3 regions of the Rossellomorea sp. DA94 genome follow, and region 1 is predicted to be linked to each of the others. Evidence: riboswitches for the same ligand, from Rfam matches in the RefSeq annotation. Region 1 holds a riboswitch; each other region holds the start of a gene.

The links. Region 1 has a riboswitch for S-adenosylmethionine ahead of mtnK (S-methyl-5-thioribose kinase). Riboswitches for the same ligand answer to the same signal wherever they lie in the genome.
Region 2: another riboswitch for S-adenosylmethionine. It lies ahead of P8596_RS21115 (O-acetylhomoserine aminocarboxypropyltransferase/cysteine synthase family protein); the one in region 1 lies ahead of mtnK (S-methyl-5-thioribose kinase).
Region 3: another riboswitch for S-adenosylmethionine. It lies ahead of P8596_RS20660 (homoserine dehydrogenase); the one in region 1 lies ahead of mtnK (S-methyl-5-thioribose kinase).

Annotation. Positions count from the first base shown of each region.
Region 1 covers NZ_CP122397.1:1,691,761-1,700,031, forward strand. The annotation lists gene P8596_RS08855 (acyltransferase family protein) at 1-333, opposite strand, end outside; gene P8596_RS08860 (PAS domain S-box protein) at 503-2,656, shown strand; gene P8596_RS08865 (methylated-DNA--[protein]-cysteine S-methyltransferase) at 2,671-3,126, shown strand; partial or broken gene P8596_RS08870 (DUF2087 domain-containing protein) at 3,285-3,879, shown strand; gene mtnA (S-methyl-5-thioribose-1-phosphate isomerase) at 3,921-4,973, opposite strand; gene mtnK (S-methyl-5-thioribose kinase) at 4,989-6,173, opposite strand; SAM riboswitch class I at 6,289-6,444, opposite strand; gene P8596_RS08885 (carbon-nitrogen family hydrolase) at 6,540-7,322, opposite strand; gene P8596_RS08890 (pyridoxal phosphate-dependent aminotransferase) at 7,444-8,271, shown strand, end outside.
Region 2 covers NZ_CP122397.1:4,060,796-4,069,066, reverse strand. The annotation lists gene P8596_RS21135 (hypothetical protein) at 1-366, shown strand, start outside; gene P8596_RS21130 (peroxiredoxin family protein) at 359-940, shown strand; gene P8596_RS21125 (DUF302 domain-containing protein) at 1,024-1,404, shown strand; gene P8596_RS21120 (trans-sulfuration enzyme family protein) at 1,532-2,671, shown strand; SAM riboswitch class I at 2,760-2,878, shown strand; gene P8596_RS21115 (O-acetylhomoserine aminocarboxypropyltransferase/cysteine synthase family protein) at 3,164-4,459, shown strand; gene metX (homoserine O-acetyltransferase MetX) at 4,523-5,596, shown strand; gene P8596_RS21105 (S41 family peptidase) at 5,759-7,216, shown strand; gene P8596_RS21100 (glucose 1-dehydrogenase) at 7,367-8,128, shown strand; gene P8596_RS21095 (hypothetical protein) at 8,141-8,271, shown strand, end outside.
Region 3 covers NZ_CP122397.1:3,956,522-3,964,792, reverse strand. The annotation lists gene P8596_RS20690 (S8 family serine peptidase) at 1-476, shown strand, start outside; partial or broken gene P8596_RS20685 (spore cortex-lytic enzyme) at 611-703, shown strand; gene P8596_RS20680 (protease inhibitor I9 family protein) at 837-1,334, shown strand; gene P8596_RS20675 (helix-turn-helix domain-containing protein) at 1,732-2,943, shown strand; gene P8596_RS20670 (hypothetical protein) at 2,972-3,232, shown strand; gene P8596_RS20665 (DUF2254 domain-containing protein) at 3,279-4,664, opposite strand; SAM riboswitch class I at 4,922-5,032, shown strand; gene P8596_RS20660 (homoserine dehydrogenase) at 5,165-6,412, shown strand; gene P8596_RS20655 (aspartate kinase) at 6,461-7,657, shown strand; gene P8596_RS20650 (L,D-transpeptidase family protein) at 7,696-8,190, opposite strand.

The DNA of each region.
Region 1 (8,271 bases):
GAACCACAATGACCAGTGAGGATTAAGTGGATCCACCTCGAATGTTGATTTTTGATACAGAAAATGATAGTACACCGTATAGATCAGTTGAAACACAATGTAAGGAAGTATCAACTTTTTAGCAAGTTTCTGGATATATCCCTTTTTATAGAATCCTTTCGCGAAGAATCCTGCCACAAGGATGAAGGCCGGCATGTGGAAGGTGTAAATCGTTTTATACAGTGAAAGGATAAAGGGATCGCTTTCGATATAGGATCGGATGACATGTCCAAATACCACTAAAAAGATCAAAATGAATTTGGCATTGTCGAAGTAATAGTCGCGCTGTTTCATATCTTCACCATCTTTTAGAAAAGTTTAATCCTAATTCATTCTTACCCTAGGATACAATGAGCAAAACATGATTTTCATTGTTAATTATCACCAGAAGTACGGGGAGCTATGCGGATTCTGTAAGATTTAAGCCAATGGTCGTCTTTTAATTTAGTAGGGGGATGAGGAAATGACTAATAGTAGTAATGTGAAGGAAGAGCAAAATAGGGATTTATGTCATCCCGTCGATAGGGAAATTTGCTCAGCTTCACCCATGCCGATGCTTGTGATCAATAAAGAGTTGAAAATCGTTTATGCCAACCCCGAAGCATATGAAACCCTGGAGTCAAATGATGAGAATGTTGTAGGGAAGCTCTTCAGCACGTTTTTCTCTTCAGTGCCCGCGCCCATAGTTGCCCATTATAAGGAAGTAATGGAAACGGGAAAAACCTTGGAAGACGAAACCCTGATGAATGTAAATGAGAAGAAAATCATCCACGTCGAACTTTTGCTGAAAAAATCGACCATTTCACCTAATGCATATTTATATTTTAAGGATGTAACGGAACTGAAGGAGAAGGAGCGCAAAGATCATTTAAATGTACACTTACTATCGAACATTTTCCAGAATGCTTCAGAGGGGATCGTGCTATTCGATATTGATGGAAATATCAATGATGTGAATCATGCATTCAGTTTGCAAGTGGGACTCGATAAGGATGAGATCACCAAGAGGAATATCAGTTCCTTCATTCCCGAGAATGCCCATTATAAGGTTGAAAAAATCAAAGAATTGATTTCTCAAAATAAAAAAGCCCGTGGTGAAATTCCAATCAAGAAATCACAAAGTATTTCAATCGTGGAATTTACGACAAGTCCATACGTCCATCATAAACTCCACATGGCCATTCTCAGAGATGTAACGGAAAAAAGGCAGATGGAGATCCAGCTGAAGCGTAATGAGGAATTGTTCAAAGGGTTGTTTGAAGAAGCGATAGATGCCATTGTCTTATGGGATCAGGACGGAAGGGTCCTTAAAGCGAACTCTTCAGCACTGAAGATATTTGAATGCACACTTTCCGAGCTCCTCTCAAAAAAAATCAGGGATTTCGTTTATCCCTTGGAAAGCCAGAAGTTTGATTTGGTCATGGAACAATTATATAGAAGCGGGGCTGTAAGGGATGAGGTGTTGTTCCTCATGCCGAACAATCAGCTCAAACATTTGGAATTCACGTCCAAGCTTCATTCCGTGGATGGTTATAATATGACCATATTCCGTAATGTCAGTGAACGATATCAAATGGAGAAGGAACTGCGTGAGAGTGAGGAAAGGTTCCGGAAGATATTCGAAGGATCATTGGACGGACTGCTTTTGACCAATCACAATTATGTCGTCGTTGATTCGAATCCTGAAGTGAGTAACATCATTAAGTTGGATAAAGATCAGCTCATTGGTAAAGATGTACGTGAGATATTGAATATTGAGCCGGGTGAGGAAGCCTATGAGGATTATCTGCATCAATTGAAGGATGAAGGTCAGGCAACATTTTTAAAAACGCTGACATCCTCCAAGGACAGGGTTCAATACGTTGAATTATCGTCGAAATACAATTTGCTCTCTAATCTGAATTTAACCATCATCCGGGACATCACAGATCAAATCGAGATGCAGGAACAACTGAGGAAGTCTGACACATTAAGTGTGGTAGGGGAGCTTGCGGCAGGGATCGCGCATGAAATCAGAAACCCGATGACGGCGCTTAAAGGATTCATCCAACTGCTTGAGAACAGCGTCGGAAAGGATCATGAGATGTACTTTAATGTGATCACTTCTGAATTCCAGCGTATTGAGTCAATCATCACGGAGTTTCTCGTGTTGGCCAAACCTCAGGCGATCCAATACCAGGAAACGAATTTAATCAGGATCATGAAGGATACGGTGGAATTGCTGAGTGCACAGGCTGTCATGCATAATGTTCAGTATGAGGAAAGGTATCAGGAAGACCTCCCGACCATAGTAGCTGAACCCAATCAGTTAAAACAGGTATTCATCAATGTCATTAAGAATGCAATTGAAGTCATGTCGGATGGAGGGGTGATTTCCATCAGCATCGGGGAGACCGAGGACGGGTTGATTCATATCGAAATTAAAGACCAGGGAGGCGGAATCTCAAAGGATAAAATCAAGAAGCTCGGCGAACCTTTTTATACAACAAAAGAAAGAGGGACTGGACTTGGGCTTATGGTAAGCTTTAAGATTATTAAAGAACATAAAGGCAGCGTCCAGGTTGAAAGCATCGTTGGAGAAGGAACCGTTTTCCATATCTATCTGCCTAAATCATAAAGGAGTCCTGTAATATGACCATTCATACGATTGTAATCGACAGCCCCATCGGGAATCTAAAGCTTACGGCCGATTCGACTCAATTGCTTTCTGTGCAGTTCGTGGAGGAAGAAGCGTCCATCGAAACGGATCATCCCATTTTGATTAGAGCAAAGGAACAGATACTGGAGTTTTTTAAGGGTGATAGAAGAGCATTTGATCTTCCTTTGAAAATCGAAGGGACCGAGTTCCAAAAAGAAGTATGGAATATCCTCAAGGAAATACCCTATGGCGAAACCTGGTCGTATCAGGATGTAGCACAAGCCATTCAAAGACCGAAAGCAGTCCGGGCTGTGGGGCAGGCGAATAAAGCCAACCGTTTTCCCGTCATCATCCCTTGCCACCGTGTCATTGGGAAAAATAAGACACTCACCGGTTATGCAGGAAAGCAGATAGACAAAAAAGAAACGTTACTCTCATTAGAACAATAACAGGAACAGGCATTTTCCATGTGGAGAATGCCTGTTTTTGGTTTTGGCGACACGAAACGGTCATGCAGGGGAAAATTCTGAAAATAACAGTTGATGATTTGTTCTATTTAGATTATCATCTAATTAGATGATAATCTAAATAGGTAGGAGGTGGAACGGTGCAATTAAGCAAACAGATCGCGTTTCATAAAACGATGGGGGACGCGACCCGCATCAAGATCGTTTATTTATTGGCAGAAGAGAGTTTGCACGTGGGGGCCATAGCAGGAAAGCTTGGACTTACTGCGCCAACGATCTCCCATCATTTGACGAAACTGAAAGAGTGCAACCTTGTTTATTCACGGAAAGAGAAGAACACGGTTTACTACCATTTGAATAAAAAAGTATTAAGTCATCACGGGGACGTTCTGCACAGGTTTGCTCAAGAAGAGAAAGGGGACAGGACAATGTCAGAGAAGTTAGTGAAGGAAAAACAGAAGGTGAAAGAACAATTTTCTGGAGAAAAATGGACGGATCAAAAGTATTCCCGCCCAACAAAAGAAAAAACTATTCATTCTTGAACACCTCGTGGAAGGTCTGAAGGTGGGGGAAAAGTATAAGGAAAAAGAGCTGAATGAGTACATTCTACAATTCCATGAAGATTTCGCCACCTTGAGGAGAGAGTTCATCATCCATCAGTTCATGTATCGGGAAAACGGCATTTATGAGGTGAATCCGAAGGAAATGTGGGCATCTACAAAACTAGCAGAATGAAAAATGAAAGAGAAGGGTGAATTCCTTCTCTTTCAATCTATTTATGCCTGATTTATAATCCGTTGAATGCTTTCTTGAAAACGTGGATACAGCACACCTTTTTCGGTGATGATGCCGGTAATCAATTCATGGGAAGTCACATCAAAAGCGGGATTATAAACATGAATGTTTTCGGGTGCGATCATAGAGCCACCCATCATCGTGATTTCGTCTGGCCCTCTTTCTTCAATCGGGATATCGTCACCTGTTCTCGAGGTGAGATCGAATGTAGAAGAAGGAGCAGCCACGTAGAATGGTATATTGTAATGATGGCATAGGATTGCAAGCATGGACGTACCGATTTTGTTCGCGGTATCCCCGTTCGCAGAAATCCGGTCGGCTCCGACGATCACAGCTTCCACACCTTTCTCCTTTATTGTATGAGCGGCCATGCTGTCAGTAATGAGGGTCACGTCGACTCCTGATTGCTGAAGCTCCCAGGCAGTGAGTCGGGCGCCCTGAAGGACAGGGCGTGTCTCACAGGCGAATACTTGGAACCCTATTCCCCTTTCCCTGCCTAGGTGAAAGGGGGCAAGTGCCGTTCCATATTTACCCGTGGCAATGGATCCCGCATTACAGATGGTCATGATCTTCCTCTTGTCATCCAATGCATCCAATGCGTGTTCACCGATCATCCTGCATATTTCCTCATCCTCCGTATGGATCTGAATGGCAGAATGAAGCAGATTGGTCTTGGCTTCATTCACGGATTGTGCATGGGCAAGAACTTGTTCCAACCGATTCAATGCCCAGAACAGATTGACTGCCGTCGGCCTTGAATCAGCGAGGTATTCTTTATCCTTCCTGAAAAGGTGATTGAATTCTGTCAGATTGTCTGTTTCATAATGAGAAGCAGCATGTGCCAATCCATAGGCGGCTGTGATCCCGATCGCCGGGGCGCCTCGCACTTTAAGCGAAACGATGGCTTCATAATAGTCTGTAATGTCCGTTAGCGTCAAATATTCCACAGTGTTCGGCAGCTTTTGTTGATTAAGAATCAGTAAATGATCTTCATGCCACTCGAGTGAAGTTGGAATGGTCGGTGTATGTGTCATGAGTATCTCCTTTAATTATTCAGAATGTGACCGTACTAAAGTCAGAAGCTCTTCAATGGAAAGAATGTGTTTCCGATTTACAATCAATTTCTTTCCGAGGTTGAGGCATGCTCGTTTTGCCTTTAATCTTTGTTCTTTATCTTCGATGCTCTCGAGGTCTTCCACATGTGCAAGACCGATTGTCCTTCTTATACACTCGCATCCTGCAAAACCGATGCTGTCCTGAAAACTCTTTTCCAATACATACTCAAGGTACCCATTCACCTTCGTATAGGCGTCACCACTTTCCTTCCAATGTCTGGAGAAAGTAGCAGAGAAGACGTTCCAAGTATTTTCGATATGGTGGAGGATGAATTCCTTTTCACCTGGATTCGCGATCACTTGGAAAATAAGATTGGCAATAAACTGACCGATATCGAAACCGATCGGCCCATAAAAAGCAAATTCCGGGTCAATGACTTTGGTGTGTTCGTCATCCACAAAGATGCTGCCTGTATGGAGATCTCCATGAAGCAGGGCTTCCCCTTCGGTAAGGAAGCTTTTTTTAAGTTTTGCGACCTCGAGTTTTACAGTGAAATCATCCCATAATTTCTGGACATCCCCGGATAATTCCTCCTCAAACTCATTCGTTTCACTGTTGAAAAAAGGATCCGTGAATACTAGGTCCTCCGTGATTTTGCATAGCTCAGGATTAGAAAATTCTTTCACATATTCTTTTTTCTTAAATGGATGAAGGGCATAATCAGAGGTGAAGTACAGTGTATTTGCAAGAAATGTACCAATGTCGTCTGATAGCTTTGGGTACTTATTCCCATTGAGCAGGCCGGTACGTGCGATGGTGAGGTTGCTTAAATCCTCCATCACTGTGACGGCAAGGGATGGATCAGAATGATACACTTCCGGTACGAGATCGCCTACAAATGATCGCTGAAGGTGTAAGGCACTCGCTTCAATCCTTGCCCTTTCGATCGTAAGTGGCCAGCTTTCACCTACAACCTTTGCATAGGGGAGGGCTTGCTTGATGATGATTCCTTTACCTGAATTCCTTTCAACGACATGAAAAACGAGATTAAGGTTCCCATCCCCGATTTCTTCACAAGTTAAAAGTGAACCGTCTTCAAATATTCCTACATTCACGGCCATAGCAATGGCCGACTGTTCCGTCAGTGGTTGATACGTATTGAGCTTAGTGATTGCCATTTTCGTTCCTCCTTTTAGTGAACCCTTTAAGAAAGGGTGTTAGGGAGGCTTTTCCGCGGCATAAGAAAAGCCTCTTTCCATGTTCGAAAGAGGCTTGAAGAGTCATCTTCTTCGCCTCTTATCTCCCAGAAAGATGATCTTTCTGTTGGAATTAGCACCGTGCCTTACTGGATTGATCATCCGGCGCATACAGCGCCCCGTTTTACAACGGTATTATGGTCGGTTGCTGGGCTTCATAGGGCCAAATCCCTCAGCCAGCTCTTGATAAGAGTTGCGTATGTCCTATTTAATTAAAATTCTGAATGTTCATTTGAATTGAATGGTACCATTGAAGTATTTTCCATGTCAACGGTTTTTTAATATTTTCTAATAAAAATCTGGTCTCCGGTCTTGAAAGATCGGAATTTGTTTACGGACCTTTTCTACTTCCTGTAAATTGATTTCAGCAGCGACCAACTGTTCACTTTGGGTTCCTTTTGCAAGGATTTCCCCCCATGGATCGATGATAAGAGAGGAGCCGCCAAATTCATTGTCAGGGTCACTCCCCACACGGTTGCATGCAATCACAAAGCATTGATTTTCAATCGCACGTGCCCTTAAGAGGGTCTGCCAGTGATCCATTCTGGCAGACGGCCATTCAGCCACCACAAAGACAATCTTCGCTCCCATCATGACATGTTTCCTGAACCATTCAGGGAAACGGATGTCGTAACATATGAGTCCTGCCATCATCGTATCATCAAGAGAGAACGCCCCGTCTTCCTCTCCGGGAAGTAGGTAATGATGTTCATTCATTAGTTTGAATAAGTGAAGCTTTGAATACCGTTTCACCAACACGCCATATGCATCAGCCACCAATAGTGTATTTCTAACTCCATCTGTTGATTTATTGGCAACAGAGCCTCCTATGATGTGAATGGAATATTTTTTTGACAGGGAAGTCAGGAAGGAGGAAGAATCTTCGGCTCCCTCATCTGCGATCTCATCTATCCGTGTCAGATCATAACCTGTCGTCCAGAGTTCAGGAAGAACGACGACACCGCATCCCTCTTCCTTTGCTTTTTTGACCCACTGTTCCACTCTCATCTTGTTTTCTTCAGGATTCCCAAACACAATATCCATCTGGGCGAGACCCACCTTTTGAATCATTACCTTCACCTCGTTATGTACTTTTTGTCATTTATTCCTTTACATTCTTTATGTTCCGTTATATCATTTGTGATTAGAATTTGAAAGTAATTAATTTTCAAAAAAATGAGTTGGTGAATGTATGAAACACTTTGAAAAAGCAAAACGCTTGGAATCATTACCGGAACAATTTTTCGCTTCCCTTGCAGGAACTGTGAATGCTGTTGTGAATGAGGGGCATGATGTCATTAATTTGGGACAGGGAAATCCAGATCAGCCGACCCCTCCACATATTGTGGAAAAACTAACAGAAGCGGCTCAATCTCCTTCTAACCATAAATATCCTCCATTTCGTGGTTTATCGAGCTTTAAGGAGGCGATTGCAGCTTTCTATTTGCGGGAATACGGTGTGGAGATAGATCCCGAAACCGAAGTAGCGGTTCTCTTCGGAGGAAAAGCAGGTTTGGTGGAGATCCCTCAATGTTTATTGAACCCCGGGGATGGAGTATTTGTCCCGGATCCTGGTTATCCGGATTATGTATCGGGGGTCGCATTGGCAGAAGCCAGTATGATCAAGATGCCGTTGAAAGAGGAGAATGGGTTTCTTCCGGACTATCGTGTACATTCCCGTGAAGAATGGGAAAGGGCGAAATTAATGTTCCTCAATTACCCCAATAATCCAACGGGTGCTACCGCCACAAAATCCTTTTTCGAGGACACGGTGGAACTTGCTTCAAAGCATGATATTTGTGTGGTGCATGACTTTGCTTACGGGGCGATCGGTTTCGATGGACAGAAGCCTCTGAGCTTTCTTGAGACGGATGGTGCAAAGGATGTCGGGATTGAGATATATACATTATCGAAAACCTATAATATGGCAGGCTGGAGAGTCGGTTTTGCCGTTGGGAATAAGAGTGTCATTGAAGCGATCAATCTCCTCCAGGATCACCTTTACGTAAGCCTGTTCGGC
Region 2 (8,271 bases), 2.3 Mb from region 1:
TGGTTAGGCTTGCTGACAGTGCTTTTATTCATTTTCGTTAAAAGGGTGGATAGGACGTCTCACCTGGTCATTGCCTGGATGAGCACAGTCGTTTTCTTTGAACTTATCTTTCATTTGCTCCAATTTGATATTCTTGCAGGGGTATTTCAATTCATCATCAACGGTGCACTGATCTTATTTTTACTGAAAAAAGAAAATGATAGCGATACTTGGGCCATCCAATTGGTGATCGTTTTCACCCTTCTTCAACTGCTATTCCAATCCATTTATGGAGGCTTTATGTTTACCACTGTCACCTGGACGTATCTCATTGTGATGGTTTATCTTATCTTTTTCAACGGAAGGTGGAAAACGAACATTGAATAAACGAAATTTTGCTCTGGCGATCGTTGCCCTGCTGATCGGGATCTTCCTGGTGAATTTGTTTCAGGATCAACAGGAAAAAAAGGCAAAAGAAGAGGCTGACCAGTTGGCCAAAGAGTCCATGGATCTGACTGATGCCAAGCAGGGGCTCACGAAAGGGGATCGTGCACCGGACTTTACCTTGACCACTTTAGATGGTGAAGAAGTCAAGCTTTCCGACTATCAGGGAAAGAAAGTGATCCTGAATTTCTGGGCCACCTGGTGCCCGCCATGTAAAGCGGAAATGCCCCATATGGAACAGTATTACGAAAAAAACGCGAAAAAAGAAAATGTCGAAATCCTTGCCGTCAACTTGACCTCACAGGATGATGGGGAGAAGGCAGTCCAGCAATTTGTCGACGGTTACGAACTCACTTTCCCCATTCTCATGGATGAGAATGGGGATATCGGAGACGAGTACCGGGCATTCACGATCCCGACCACTTACATGATCGACACAAACGGCCTCATCCAGCACAAAATCGTCGGCCCCATGAACGAAGAAATGATGGGTAAAATGGTCGAAGGGATGAAATAATGAGAGGGACGGACCTCGATCAGGACGTTTCAATGCATACACTATGAGGTATAAATAACCATGACCCAAAAAGGAGGATCACTATGTTCCACTACACAAAAGAAGTTTCAATGAATGTGAAGGATGCCGTATCAGCAGTAGAGGCAGCCTTGAAAGAAGAAAGCTTCGGGGTTCTGTGGAATCTTGACCTGGCCGCAAAGCTTCAGGATAAAGGGCTGGATTTTAACGAAGAAGTCGTTGTCCTGGAAGTATGTAATCCCCACGAAGCGAAAAAGGTGCTGGAAGAAAGCATGCTCGTCAGCTATTTCCTGCCTTGTAAAGTGACGGTATATACAGAAAAGGGAACGACGAAAATCGGTATGGCAAAGCCGAGCAAGCTGATTGAAATGGTTGATAACGATGAATTGAAGCGGTTGGCGTTGGATATCGAAAATCGCCTGATCGGGTGTTTAGAAAACGTCTGACGAGGAGAACCTGTTGCATTAATGCGACGGGTTCTTTTTTTTGCCTCCCAACACCTCATACTCCTCACAATCTTCTGAATATGATACACTTTTAAAAATACATAGATTCAGGAAGGATGACAGTGAAATGAAATTCACCACCAAGGTCGTACATAGTCAGCTGAAAGGAACAGAGGAAATCCGTAGTAAGACAACACCGATCTACCAGACGTCTGCTTTTTCTTTTACGTCTCTGGAGGAGCTTGAGGGCTTCTATGAGGGGAAGTCTCCTTATCTTTATTCAAGGACGGGTAATCCCAACACGGATGAACTTGGGAAGATGGTGGCAGAACTTGAAGGAGCTCCTGCCGGTGTCGCCACGTCTTCCGGATTGTCGGCGATCCTGGTTGGTCTCCTTGCCATTGTTCAGGCAGGGGACCATATTGTTGCGGCGGAGGATTTATACGGAGGCACTTTCCATATGCTGAAAGAAGAGCTGAAATCATTCGGTATTTCGACCTCCTTTGTCGATTTCACGAGTGAGGAGGAAATCGAGGCAGCACTTACTCCCGACACCAAACTTCTCTACAGTGAGACGGTAACCAATCCATTTATGCGGGTAGAGGATATTTCAAGAATGGTAGCTCTTGCCGAAAAGCATAACCTGAAATCGATGATCGACAATACATTTGCTACTCCATTTCTGCGTCAGCCCTACCTTGAAGGGGTCGATCTGGTCGCTCACAGCGCTACGAAGTATATCGGCGGGCATAGCGATATCACAGCGGGAGTCGTAGTCGGAAATGAAGAACTTGTTCAAAAGGCAAGGGAAAAGGTCGTCAACATAGGTTCCAACTTAAGTCCTTTTGAAGCATGGCTCACATGCCGGGGGGCGAAAACATTGGCACTTCGGGTGGGGACCCAGGCTCAGAACGCGGGAACACTTGCAGATGAACTGCGCAGCAATGAGCAGGTGAAGAAGGTCTATTATCCAATTGATCTATCCGATAAAGGAAATGGCGCAATCGTCACCATCGAACTCGATGACAGCTGCAATATCAGCACATTCTTCAAATCCCTTGGGTGGATCAAGATCATCCCGTCCTTGGCCGGCGTGGAAACAACGGTTTCCTATCCGCTTGGAACCTCTCATCGTGCCCTTCCGAGAGAAGCGCAGGAAAAACTAGGCATCAACACCCATGTGGTGCGCATATCGTTAGGTATCGAGGATGGGGAAGATATCGTTTCTCAATTCAACGAGGCAATAGCAGCTTCTGTTAAAAAATAAAAAATTCTGAAAATGGTCTTGACGTTGAGGCTGGTTACCCTTTATAATTCATCTCAACGCATGAATTTTTCACATTGACAATTAAATGCTCTTATCCAGAGAGGTGGAGGGACTAGGCCCGATGAAACCCGGCAACCTTCATGTACGCACTATGCGTCACATGAAAAGGTGCTAATTCCTGCAGGCGATCTGCCTGAAAGATAAGAGGAGGACCCTATTCAATTAGACCCTCTTCTTAGGAAGAGGGTTTTTTATTTTATCCTCTTCTCGCTTCTTAGGCTTTTGCATGGGGGTTCAGCAGGAGAATGTTTGGATGATTTCACCTGCTGATATTCTGTGAAAAATCAGCAGGTGAAATCATCCCGAAAATCAGCAGCTGAAATTCTTCACAAATTCAGCTGCTAAAAAAAACCATCCAATTCAGCAGCTGAACCCAACCAACCAACCATCCACATCAATCCAAAAACTAAAAAACTCTAGGAGGAATTCCAAATGACCAAATCATTCGATTTCGACACACTTCTTCTTCACGGCGGCCAGGAGCCGGACCCAACTACAGGCTCAAGGGCGGTACCCATCTATCAAACGACATCCTACGTGTTCGACAACAGCGATCACGCCGCAAAGCTATTCGCCCTTGAAGAACCGGGAAACATCTACACCCGTATCATGAACCCGACCGTTGACGTCCTTGAGAAGCGCCTCGCCCTTTTAGAAGGGGGAATCGGAGCCCTGGGTGTATCATCCGGGATGGCCGCCATTTCTCTTTCCATCCTGAATATAGCCGGTGCAGGGGATGAGATCGTGGCAGCCACCAATCTGTACGGTGGAACGTACAATTTATTCTCTACGACTCTTCCGAAATACGGAATCAAGGTTCATTTCGTCGATCCGACTGATCCGGAAAACTTCCGAAAGGCGATTACGCCGAAAACAAAAGCGGTATTCGCAGAGACGATCGGAAATCCGAGCCTGCACGTCCTGGACATCGAGTCGGTGGCGAAAGTGGCCCATGACCATCATATCCCACTCATCATCGATAACACATTTGCCACACCATATGTGTGTAAGCCGATTGAGTGGGGAGCGGACATCGTCATTCACTCTGCAACGAAGTGGATCGGCGGCCACGGTACGGCCATCGGGGGAGTCGTCATCGACGGTGGGAAGTTTGATTGGAATCATGAAAAATTCCCTGGATTCACAGAAGAGGACAGAAGCTATAATGGACTTCGCTACGCACAGGATGTAGGGGCGGCCGCATTCATCACAAAATTAAGGGTGCAGCTGCTTCGGGATCTCGGGGCGTGCTTAAGTCCGCAGAACGCATTTCTGCTATTGCAGGGACTGGAAACCCTCCATCTCCGCATCGAACGTCACACGGAGAATGCCTTGAAGATTGCGGAACACTTAAATCAGCACAGCGGAGTTGCCTGGGTTTCTTATCCGGGTCTGCCGCAGCATCCGTCCTACGCTCTTGCTCAAAAATATTTGAAAAATGGAGCAGGTTCCATCGTCGTCTTTGGAATCAAAGGGGGCAGGGACTCAGGACGTAAAGTCGTCGACAACATTTCCCTCTGGTCCCATGTTGCCAATGTAGGGGATGCGAAGTCATTGATCATCCATCCAGCGTCCACGACGCATCAGCAATTGAACGATGAGGAAATCCGGGCCACAGGCGTAACCGAGGACCTTGTAAGACTTTCCGTCGGATTGGAATCTGCGAAGGATTTGATCGAGGATCTGGATCATGCGATTGAGGTGGCGTTGGAAACGTCCCGGGTATAAAAGGAACTGATTTCACCGGGGTGCCGCGGCGTCCCGAACAACATAAAAAAAGGAGGTGGAGGAATGGAGAATTCATACTCATACGAAGTAAGCTCCATTACCATCCCATCCCTCACATTAGAGTCAGGCACCACATTGCACAATGTAAATCTGGCCTATGAACGGACCGGCAATAAAGAAGGCCCTGTCATCCTCGTTTGCCATGCCCTCACCGGAACCCATATTGTGAAAGGGACAAGAGAGGACCGGGGCTGGTGGGATGGACTGATCGGACCAGGATCCTACATTGATACCGATCTATACAATGTGATTGCTTTCAATGTGTTAGGGGGATGTGAAGGCAGTACGGGACCGACGTCCACGGATCCTGAAACCGGAAAACGTTACGGACCGAATTTTCCCCACATTACCATACGGGACATGGTCCACGCTCAATATGAAGCACTCCAACAGTTGTCCGTCGACCACATCGAAGCAGTGATCGGCGGGTCGCTTGGTGGAATGCAGGCATTGGAGTGGGGAGCCCTGTACCCGGCATATATCCATAAGGTATTCGCCCTCGCCGTCTCACCGGCATTGAATGATTACGGTCTCGCCTTCAATCATATCGGGATCACAGCGATTGAAGGGGATCCCGATTTTCAAAATGGCCACTATCCTCACGGGTCCATATTAAAAGGACTTGAGATTGCCAGGATGGTCGGGATGGTGACCTATCGTACACAGGAGTTGTTTGACAGGCGCTTTCAGCGGGAGAGGACGAATGAGCAGTACAATGTAGAAAGCTATCTTGATTATCAAGGAAAGAAACTCGGAAAGAGATTTGATCCGAACAGCTATCTGACCCTCCTGAAAGCGATGAACACCCATGATATCGGGAGGGGAAGGGGAGGCACGGAACTGGTCGCCGATTCCTATCCGTGCGAGCTGGTCTCGATCAGCTATGAGGGTGATTTGATCTATTCTCCTCACTATTTAAAGGAATTCACCACACAAGCCGCTAAAGGTGAACATTACTTTATCCCGACAGCCTTCGGTCATGACGGGTTTCTTGTGGAATTTGAGAAATGGGGAGGGATCATCTCTTCTCATCTGAAAAATCATCAAAATCAGAAAATCGTGACGGGTATGAAATAATCCGCTGCCAATCATAACTCGTCCCCCTCCGGCATATAGTTAAATAAGCAAAGACATCGCACCGCCTAAGCGCGTTTTTGTGTGGTGTCTTTTTCGTTGGATGGGAATGCGTACGCTGCTCTCATCCATACCATAAACTAACGACAAGCTGGAGGGGAATATATGGAGTGGACGGGCAGAAAGCTCATCATCACCATCATCATTAGCATGTTGATCGGTGCAGGAGGAATGTATGGCGGCTTGGAGTGGACGGGCAGTTCCGGGTCCGGGGACGAGCTGGCCCAGTTTAACGGCAAAGGGGAGCTGAATGATAAGCTTCACAAGGTGGAAGTCGCGTATGATTTGATCAGTGACAAGTTCTTTCAGGATGTAGATAAGGGACAGCTCGTGGAAGGGGCGATTCAGGGGATGCTGAAGACCCTGGACGATCCATATTCGGTGTACATGAATGCGGAGACCGCTTCCCAATTCAATGACGCGTTGGATTCTTCCTTTGAAGGAATCGGGGCAGAGGTCACAATCATGGACGGGAAACTGGTCATCGTGGCTCCTTTTAAAAATTCTCCTGCCGAGAAAGCCGGGCTGAAACCGAATGATCGCATTATCAAGGTGGATGGGAACAGCATTGACGGGCTTGACCTTTATGAAGCCACGTTGAAGATCAGAGGGAAAAAGGGTACGGAGGTAAAATTGGAGATTACGAGAGAGGGTCTTTCAGATCCGATCGAGGTGTCCGTGAAGCGGGACGATATCCCAGTTGAAACGGTGATCTCCAATGTGAAGGAAGTCGATGGGAAAAAGACGGGCTATATCCAAATTACGACCTTCTCGGAAAATACCGCCGTCGATTTTAAAAAGCAGCTGGCAGAACTCGAGAAGAAAAAGGTAGAAGGATTGGTTCTTGACGTGAGGGGTAACCCGGGTGGACTCCTTTCCAGTGTGGAAGACATCCTCAAACAGTTCGTGACCGAGAAAAAACCGTATGTGCAAATCCAGGAACGAAGTGGAGAGGTGCTGAAATCCTTCTCCAACAGTAAGGAAAGAAAAGCGTACCCGGTGGTGGTTCTCATCGATGAGGGCAGCGCATCGGCATCTGAGATCCTGGCAGGGGCCCTTAGTGAGGCGGAAGGATATCCACTGATTGGGACGAAGAGCTTCGGAAAAGGGACCGTGCAGCAGGCAGTACCGATGGGTGACGGAAGCAATATCAAGCTCACCATGTTCAAATGGCTGACCCCGAACGGGAATTGGATTCATAAGAAGGGGATCAAGCCGGATATCCCGGTCAGACAGCCATCCTACTTCTATGCCCATCCTCTTCAAGTGGAAAAACCAATGGAAGAAGGCACGAACAATGAGCAGGTGAAAAACGCCCAGGAAATGCTTCAAGGATTAGGTTTCACCCTTGATCGTGTCGATGGTTATTTCAGTAAGAAAACCGCTAAAGCCGTCAAGGATTTTCAGATCCAGGAAAGCCTGGACGTAACGGGAGTCATTGACGCCAAGACCGGCGAAAGGCTGCAGGAAGAAATATTTGAAGCGGTGCAGAATGAAAAGAACGATTTGCAGCTGCAGGCAGCCTTGGAGTATATAAACCGTACGGCCAGTAAGGATCAGTAAAAAGCAGAGATCTCTCTTCGTGAGAGGTCTCTTTTTTTGTGGGGGCATTTGATTCAATTTCGACTGTATGGAGCGGAGAATCCGCACTTATTCTCTCAATCTATCTATTATAATAATGACCTTCCATTTACTAGAAAGGAGATTGATAGAATGTTCTCAGTCAAAGACAAAGTCGCCATCGTCACAGGCGGTGGACGGGGCCTCGGGAAAGAGATGGCCCTGGCATTGGGAAGTGCTGGTGCTCATGTTGTGGTCTGTTCGAGAAACCAGTCGGCGTGTGAAGAAGTGATGGAAACGTTGATTGGTTCAGGTGTAAGGTCACTCGCCATTCCTTGCGATGTGACGCTGAAAGCGGATGTTATACATGTAGTGGAAACGGTGATGAAAGAGTTTGGAAGAATCGATATATTGATCAATAACAGCGGGACGTCCTGGGCCGGTCCATTTGCTGACATCCCTGAAGATAAGTGGGACAAGGTGATGGATGTCAATGTAAAGGGGGCTTTTTTATTTTCCCAGGAAGTGTCCCGGATCATGGTCAGGCAAAAAGCAGGGAAGATCATTAACATCGCTTCCGTTACGGGGTTTGGCGGGACGAACCCCATGCTCATGGATACGGTACCCTATAATACGAGCAAGGGTGCGGTCATGACGTTGACGAAAGATCTTGCCGTGAAACTTGCACCGCATAATATCCAGGTGAATGCCATCGCTCCCGGTTTCTTTCCAACCAAGATCACGAAGGAACTTTTTGCTAGTCAGGGAAATATGATCAAGCAGCATATACCAGCAAGGCGATTTGGACAGGGAGAGGATCTGAACGGGGTCGCCATCTTCCTTTCCTCTGCTGCTTCTGACTATATAAACGGTCACATCTTAGTCGTGGATGGCGGCATCCGGGCGCAGGTATAAGGAGGGGGAGACATGGATCTATTTTATGAGGAACTGAAAAAAATCGGAATGAGTGTGGAGTATGAGTTGAATCAGTGGATTGTAGGGAAGCTTGATGACCCGGAAGTGGTAGCGGTCGTCAAACAATGGCTTGAATTATTCCA
Region 3 (8,271 bases), 2.3 Mb from region 1:
TAGGTGCCTCTATACACTTAGAGGATAAGGATGGTAATACCTATCCTGTCACCATACCGAAAAATGGTGTGATTAATTTCGAACAACTACCGGCATCGGTTCATAAGTACACAGTCGTGACAGATGTGCCAGGTCACTACACAACGTATACACCACTTGAAGCGGGGCGCACGGAAAATGGTGTGAATATTGGTGAATATGTCACGTATTATATGGCCGTGTCCAAGCCTGGAGACATCAATAAAGACAATGTGATTGACATTCACGATGCTCTATTGCTTCAAGATCATTGGAAAACGGACTATCGAAACACGGATATTAACTTCGACGGCACGACAGATGAGAAAGACTTTACACTCCTTGAGAAATACTACTTGTCTGAAAATGATTTTGTATTAGATACTCCAGATCCTCAAGCAGAAGCGAATGGTGAAACAATCGACACGATCAAAAAAGAATTGGGAATTAATTCCTAATCGAAAGAAAGGGCAGTCCAACTGGGCTGCCTTTCTTTGCATTAGAGCGGAATATGAGTTAGTACATAATTTAGCTCTTTTGAGAAGAAAATATATGTATCTTTCTATGGAGGTTCTTATGTCAAAACTCAAATCTTTCTTATTTCAATCCCGATACGGCAACTAGCAGATGGATTTGGAGTCGTCCACAAATCAAGCAAATTGGGAAACATATTTTCTGTAAGTAGGTACGAGGAATTGAAATGTAACCCTAAGCAGAGTAAGGGTGACACCCTATCCATACTATTGAAAAGACAATCGTCAGGAAAAATTCCTTATAGGTTGTCTTTTTTACTATTTAAAAAAGGAGATTGAATGACGATGAAGAAGTGGTACTGTAAAGCCCTTTTAGCACTGTCATTGATAGCCCTGGGAGGCTGTCTGAATAATGGGGACAATGGTAAACAAGGAGATGAAGAGGCGGTGAAAGAGACAATGAATTCGTCGATCAAAGTGGATCCGGAACTTGACCTGTCAAGCGCAGAGAATGTATCCATCATTATAGAATTCAAGACCAAACCTGCAAAAATAGCTGTTTTGGAAGCAGAAGCCCAAGGAGTGGAGCTGACTCTGGAATCAGCCAAAGAAAAAGTTGAACATAGTCATCGGGAGTTTGAAAAAGAGCTACATGCCTTTTTAGAAGAGAACGAAGTGGATTATCGAATCACACATCGTTATAAGACAGCTTTTAATGGGGTGTCAATGGAATTGCCGGCGAAAGAAATTAAGCGATTAATGGGATCGTCTATTATTTCCAGGATTTATCGTAACAAGGATATTCAGCTCGACCCACCGATTCAGCCTTCAAATCAATTGTAAAGAGGAAAGCCACATAGGCGTCGTTTTTTTATTTATAAAAGGCGATAGGAATCAAAACACTTTTTCAACATAACAACCATGACAATCTCATGTTGGGAAAAAAGAATAGGTTAAAAGACCTGGGTATTTATTCAGTGAACAGTCGTTTTGTTGACAAAAGATTCGGTATGAAAGAATGCAAGGCGGAAATTTTTTTGTGTGGACCGGAAATGCGAGAATGAATGTAGGTATAAAGTCACGGCCTGCTGGTTCTTATGCCTGTAGAAAACCCCAATTTCATCCCGATTATTTATTAGTATAATATTAGTAGAACGTATATCGCTATAAAAAAAGATAAAGCGATAGGCCAGTTATTGAGACGGAAGCTTTTCTACTAATTCACCACGGGGGGTAAATAATGAATATTGGGGCATTTATTAAATACTATCGGATCTATAAAGGTATGACTCAGAAGCAAGTGGGGGAAGGGATTTGTACTCCAGGCCATATTAGTAAAATTGAAAGTGGGCATTTACAAATTACGAAAGATAAAATCGATCTGTTCAATCAACGGTTACATATCAATATTGAGAAAGAGTTAAAAACATATAAAAAATTACAATTAGATTTAGAATTGTGGCATGATGTCATGATCAAGCAGGTAAATGGGAAGGTCGAGTTATTGAAGGAGACCATTGAACAAAATCCGTTAATCCAGATCGAAACCTTGAACGGGACATATAAGATATTGAAAGCAAGATACTTTATGATGAAGGGTAAGCTTAAGGATGCTGGATTCTATTTAAGTCAGTTCTCTAATAAGCGTCTATCCTTTCATATGTCCGATTATGACTTTCAGCTGTACTATCATATAAAGGGGATGTACGAGCTTGAGAAAGGGAATCCCCAATCTGCGATTATGTTTTTGGGAAGAATAGACCGGGATATCTACTCCAATCCTGAATCATACTTTCATCTGTCCATTGGCTATCATGAGTTAGGGCAGTATGACAGGTCCTTGCGATATAGTCAGCAGGCCTTGAATTATTTCAAAGAAACATTTAATTTTACAAGATGTATTGATGCGGCTACGATTCAGTTGATTGCGGAAAGCAAACATGGAGAGGAAGGTCTCGAGTCAATAGTAGAGAAGTATGATGAGTTGATTCAGCATTGTGATAATCTGCATGATCACGGAAGAAAAGCCATTCTTTATCTGAATTTAGGTAGGTTGTATCGGGACTTGATGCAGGATAGAAAGGCACGGGATGCCTATCAGGTCGCATATGGATTATTGAAACATGAGTCACCCACAGAAGACTATGTCAGAATTCTTTTTGGCTATATTGAGAGTTCCATGGATGTAGAGGGGCCGGCACTTGAAAAATTGGAAACTTTGATAGAGGAAGGACTCCGTTATGCAACCGCCAATAAAGATTCCTGCAAAGAGTGTCTATTTACGATGCTTGGTATCAGGGTTCATGAAGGGGAAGAAGCATATTATCAATATATGGAGACTATCATCATCCCATTGTTGAAGGAAGAAGGGCAATACTCCGAGTGTAATTACTATATTCAAAAGCTCTACAATGGGAAAATGGTTAAAGAAAAAGAATGCGTTAACAGCTAATCACAATACCCTGTAAAGGAGAGATAGGATGGAAAACCCAGATCGATTAATTTCGTCATTCGATGAGGTGGCCTTAAGTGATTATAAAATGCCGATCATCTGTATCTATCAGAGTCCGAAAGATTATCAAGGCATGTTTGTAGCAAGACTATTCGATGTGAATCAGCCGACACATAACATTTTGATGAGACCAACTTTAGAAGCGGTCAGAAGTGAAATCCCGGAACGATTCTCCGTTGTACCGAAAGCTCAAGGGGAAGATGACAGCATTGTCGAAACGTGGATATGACTCTCGTAAAGAAGCTTCATTTCTCTCTGAGAGAAATGAAGCTTCTTTACGTATTTTTGTTTGCGTTCGGATAGAATTTATCTTCGATTTCTTTATATTCCCTGAAGTGGCCGGTGAGGCGTGCAAGCTTATGAACCTCTTGGAGAAGAAAGGTTTTATCTAATTCGTAAATGACCTCCCTTTCGATATGATCGATGGTGTTGCAGGCGAATTCCCAAAGATCTTTGTGCTTCGAAGGCTGGATGGATTCGGCTAAAAGTGCCAGTGCACGTACGATTTCCGTTATGATTAAGTGATTGTCTTTCGCATAGTGTCGAATATAACCAAATCCACGATAGAGATAATAATCGAACGGTTCCGATTGGAGGATGACCCGTATCCTTTCATCTTGGTCGATTAAATAGGGTGTGAAGGATAATTGATCCTCCACCGTCAGCATCAAATCGGCCATCTGGTCGATCGTGTTCGAAGCCGTTTTGGGATCGTCATTCCCCAGGGATTTAATCGCCACCTCTGCGAGTTTGTGGATCCCCATCTGCAGGTCTTGGATTTCTGTCTCTTTATGGCCCATTTCAATGAATTGAAGGTATGAATCAGTAAGGATATTGTTTGTTTCAGGGCCCCATAAGCTCAGTATTTCATTTCCGGCGAGTACATAATCGCCCACTTTATAATGAAGCTGTAGGAGAAGATTCTCTTTCTGTGCGCGTTGAATCATTCCCTGGAAGTCTACTAACTGAATATATCCGGAGTGCTTAGCCTTCACATGAACAATGTTCTTTTTCTCTTCCTCCATGATGTCCCCATTTTCTGTCGTGCGATGTGCTTCTAAATCCTTCTTCAGCGTCTGATGGATCATCACTTCAGAAACCTGTTTCATATTATACGTGATATTATGGACCTGCATCCAAGTCGACACATGATTAATGAAGAAGATGAAAGTGACGGCTGAAAGAAAGGCAAGGAAGATCGTCATCATGGGTGCAGCGACAAACATCTCCTTCTTTGAACTACCGATAAACAGAAAGAGAAGGAGGACATAAACAAAACTCCCATTAAAAATACCGAGGGCGTGCTGCGTCTGCTTGTCCGAAATGAAATCCAAAAGCATTCTTGGAGAGAATTGACCACTGAACGTCGTCAACACGACTAAGAGGGAATTAAGTGTAAAGGCACTGAGCGTCAGAACGCCACCGATAAGTGTGCTCACCAGGATTCTGGTGACAGAGGCATCCATACTCAATAGATCGAACGTATACTGTGAGATTTCCAATGATAGATCCAAGTAAAGGGTAATGGCTACCAGCAGTACGGCAAGACATATGTATAAGAAAGGCATATACCATATGGTCAGCCGGATTTCATGCATGCGCTGACGTTTTGACATGAGCAAATATTTTCTGATGGAAAGGGGGAGCATTTTTTTAAACATGATTGAAACGGTTCCTTTCTAGTAAATGGATATGGATTAGTTTTCCCTGCCAGTGTAGGTTAAAACCTGAATTTCAAAAATAGATTCATAGAGGGTGGATGTTTCAAAGGAAATCACAGTAAACCCATGTGAAATTAAGTTGTCTGACAAATTAGAAAGAATTTTTTAAAAATACCGAAAATGGTATTGACGGAGGAATGAATCACCTATATAATCCAATTCATACTCAAATATCAAGTGAAAACGTAACGTTATATCTCTTATCAAGAGCGGCGGAGGGATAGGCCCGATGAAGCCCGGCAACCTGCAGGATCAGTCTGTAAAGGTGCCAATTCCTACAGATTCCATGTGAATCTGGAAGATAAGGGGAGGAGCATACACACTAAGCCCTCTTCTTACAAGAAGAGGGCTTTTCTTTATACCCTCATTCTTTCCACCATGCCCGGTGGATCTTCAGAAAGAAGCGATGCGATACAAACGACAAAAAGGAGGCTAAAAAGATGTCAGCGATAAATGTGGCGATACTGGGCTTTGGAACTGTCGGTCAAGGGGTTTGTGAAGCCATTGATACTCACCAGGACAGATTGAAGGAAGCACTCGGGAAAGAGGTGAAGGTGAGGGCGATTCTCATCAAGGACCCGGTTAAACAAAGGGAAATTGATCCGTCCATTAAGGTTACGACAGAATTCAAGGACATTCTTGACATACCGGATCTTCATGTGATTTTTGAAGCGATTGTAGGAGAAGAACCGGGATACACGTATTTATCGAAAGCGGTGGAGAAGGGGATTCACATCGTCACGGCCAATAAAGCCATGTTTGCTAAATTCGGCCCCAGCCTTATGGAGAAAGCAAAACGTCACACTGTATCCGTTGGTTTCGAAGCGACAACAGCCGGAGGGATCCCGGTCATCGGCACGATCCGCCAGCTCCTGAAGGTAAATGAAATCAAAAGCATCCAAGGCATATTGAATGGGACTTCCAACTTCATTTTGTCCCAAATGAGGAAAAAGGGTCTTTCCTTTGAGACCGCTCTAAAGCAGTCCCAGGAAAAGGGGTACGCAGAGGCGGATCCGACGAGCGACATCGAAGGATATGATGCCTTTTATAAATTGCTGATTTTGAGTCAGACCGCTTTTGGCAGACAGCCAGATTGGAAGGATATCCGACGCAGGGGGATCACACACTTGACGGCAGAATGGCTGCAGGCAGCCGAGTCCTTCCGATTGCGCTTTAAACACGTAGGTTCATTGGAACGTGACGGATTCAATCGGATCAAAGGTGAAGTAGAGCCGGTCCTCGTCCACGACACCCATCCTTTCTACGGTGTGGAGGATGTGGAAAATGCGATTTCATTAAAAGGGAGTCTCGTAGGAAGAATCACACTACTTGGGCCGGGCGCCGGTAAATGTCCGACAGGAAGTGCTATGGTGGAGGACTTTCTTTCACTGATTCAAGGGAAATACACGGCCTCTCCTGAAAGTGCAGTACACAATGGAGAGGTTCTGGAAGATAGCACAGGCCAATGGGTCTTACGTGTTCCTGCAAATGAAGACTATCAAAGGTGGATTCCGTTGTTCACACTGAAAGACCGCATTCAGCTTGGCGATTTCCTGTATGTCTTTGTAGAAGGCAGGAAAGAGGACATAGAATCAGTTCTTACATCACAGGAACAGATCCAGGCAGTGTCCATCCTGGACGAAATCCCACTTGAAAATGCAGTGAAAGAAGGGATTGCGGTTTCCTGACGATTTTATTAAAAAAGCAACAGATCTGATAGAAAGTAGGGGGATCACTTGAGTATCGTCGTTCAGAAATTTGGTGGAACCTCTGTAGGTTCTGCGGATCGAATTAAACGGGTAGCAGGTTATGCGTTGAAGGAAAAGGAGAAAGGGCATGACGTGGTGGTGGTTGTATCGGCCATGGATAAAACGACGGACGCCCTTGTAAAGCTTGCGGGAGAATTGTCTGATGTTCCCCGGAAAAGGGAAATGGATATGCTCCTTTCAACAGGGGAACAGGTCACGATTTCCCTTCTGACAATGGCCCTCCAGCATAAAGGGGCGGAGGCAGTATCCCTGACCGGCAGGCAGGCTGGGATCCGGACAGACGCGGTGTTCGGCAATGCCAAGATCACTTCCATAGAAACAGGGAGAATCGAAGGGGAATTATCAGCCGGACGGATTGTGGTGGTCGCTGGTTTCCAAGGAGTTACAGAGGATGGTGAGCTCACTACGCTTGGAAGGGGTGGTTCAGATACAACCGCAGCTGCCCTTGCTTCCGCACTGAAAGCGGATCGATGTGACATTTACACGGATGTGGACGGGGTGTATACCTCAGATCCGAGAGTGGTCCCACGGGCTGCTAAAATCGACGGTTTATCGTATAATGACATGCTCTGTTTTGCCACGATGGGAGCAAATGTCCTGCACCCTAGAGCGATTAAGCACGCAAAGGAACATCTTGTCCCTTTAATCGTCCGTTCGAGTTTAAAGGAGGGGCGGGGTTCCGTTATTAGTGCTAAAGCTCAAAAGAATGGAAGCATAGTCGGCGTGGCGCTCCAGAAAGGTATTTCAGTCCTTACCATCCATGGGTGTGATGGAGGGGAATCCTTGATTCTGTATGACCTTGATTCTCACCATATCGAAACAGAGAGGATCAAGCATAGAGAAGACCTTGCACTGATCATAAAAGATGAGGATGTCCATGCAGTGAAGAAAATCGTCAGCGGCTATAGCGGGGCATATTCTCATTTTGAAATAGCGGAAGATCTATCGAAAGTATGTGTGATAGGGAGTATCCAATCTTCCGGTGAAGTAAAAGAAAAGGTCACCAATGTTTTTCATGATTATCATATCGGGAAAGTATCGGTTTGGGAATCATCGGTTGGCCTAAGTGCCCTTGTCGATCGCGGTGACGTTGAAAAAGCAGCAAGGATTCTCCACATGCACTTTGGTCTGGATTATATTGAATCCAAAAGGGCGATATTATAAAGGGAAAAGTGTATAGTCCTGTCTATACACTTTTTTCTTTATGGATTGATGGACACAGGCGTCCCGACAGGAACAATCTTAGAGAGCTCTTCCACGTCTTTGTTATACATCCTTATACACCCCTTGGAGACTGCATTCCCGATGGAAGCAGGGTTGTTTGTACCATGGATTCCATAGCTTTCCTTCGATAAACTCATCCACATCGTCCCAAATGGCCCCCCTGGATTCGGTGCTTTATTGAGGATGATGAAATCCCCGATGGGTGTTTCGAACAGGACTCTTCCTACAGCGATGGGATACTGTTTTATCTCAACCCCATCTTTGAATAGACGGAGGGTGCGATTGTTAACAGAGACTTCTATTCTATAAGGATTGCCGGTAGTATCGGGGATACCGGGAATGGTGATCGTTTGTCCTGGATAAATTTGATCCGGATTGATGCCCGGATTGGCAGTCAGGATGGCAGAAAGCGGAGTCCTGTAGTCCCTTGATATTTGTCCCAGTGTTTCTCCTGTTTTCACCGTATGAATCAACAGGGGTCACCTCCTGTTTCACTTTCACTTCATACTATGTGCAGATAAGGAAATCAGTGAGAAGCGGAAAATAAAAAACGC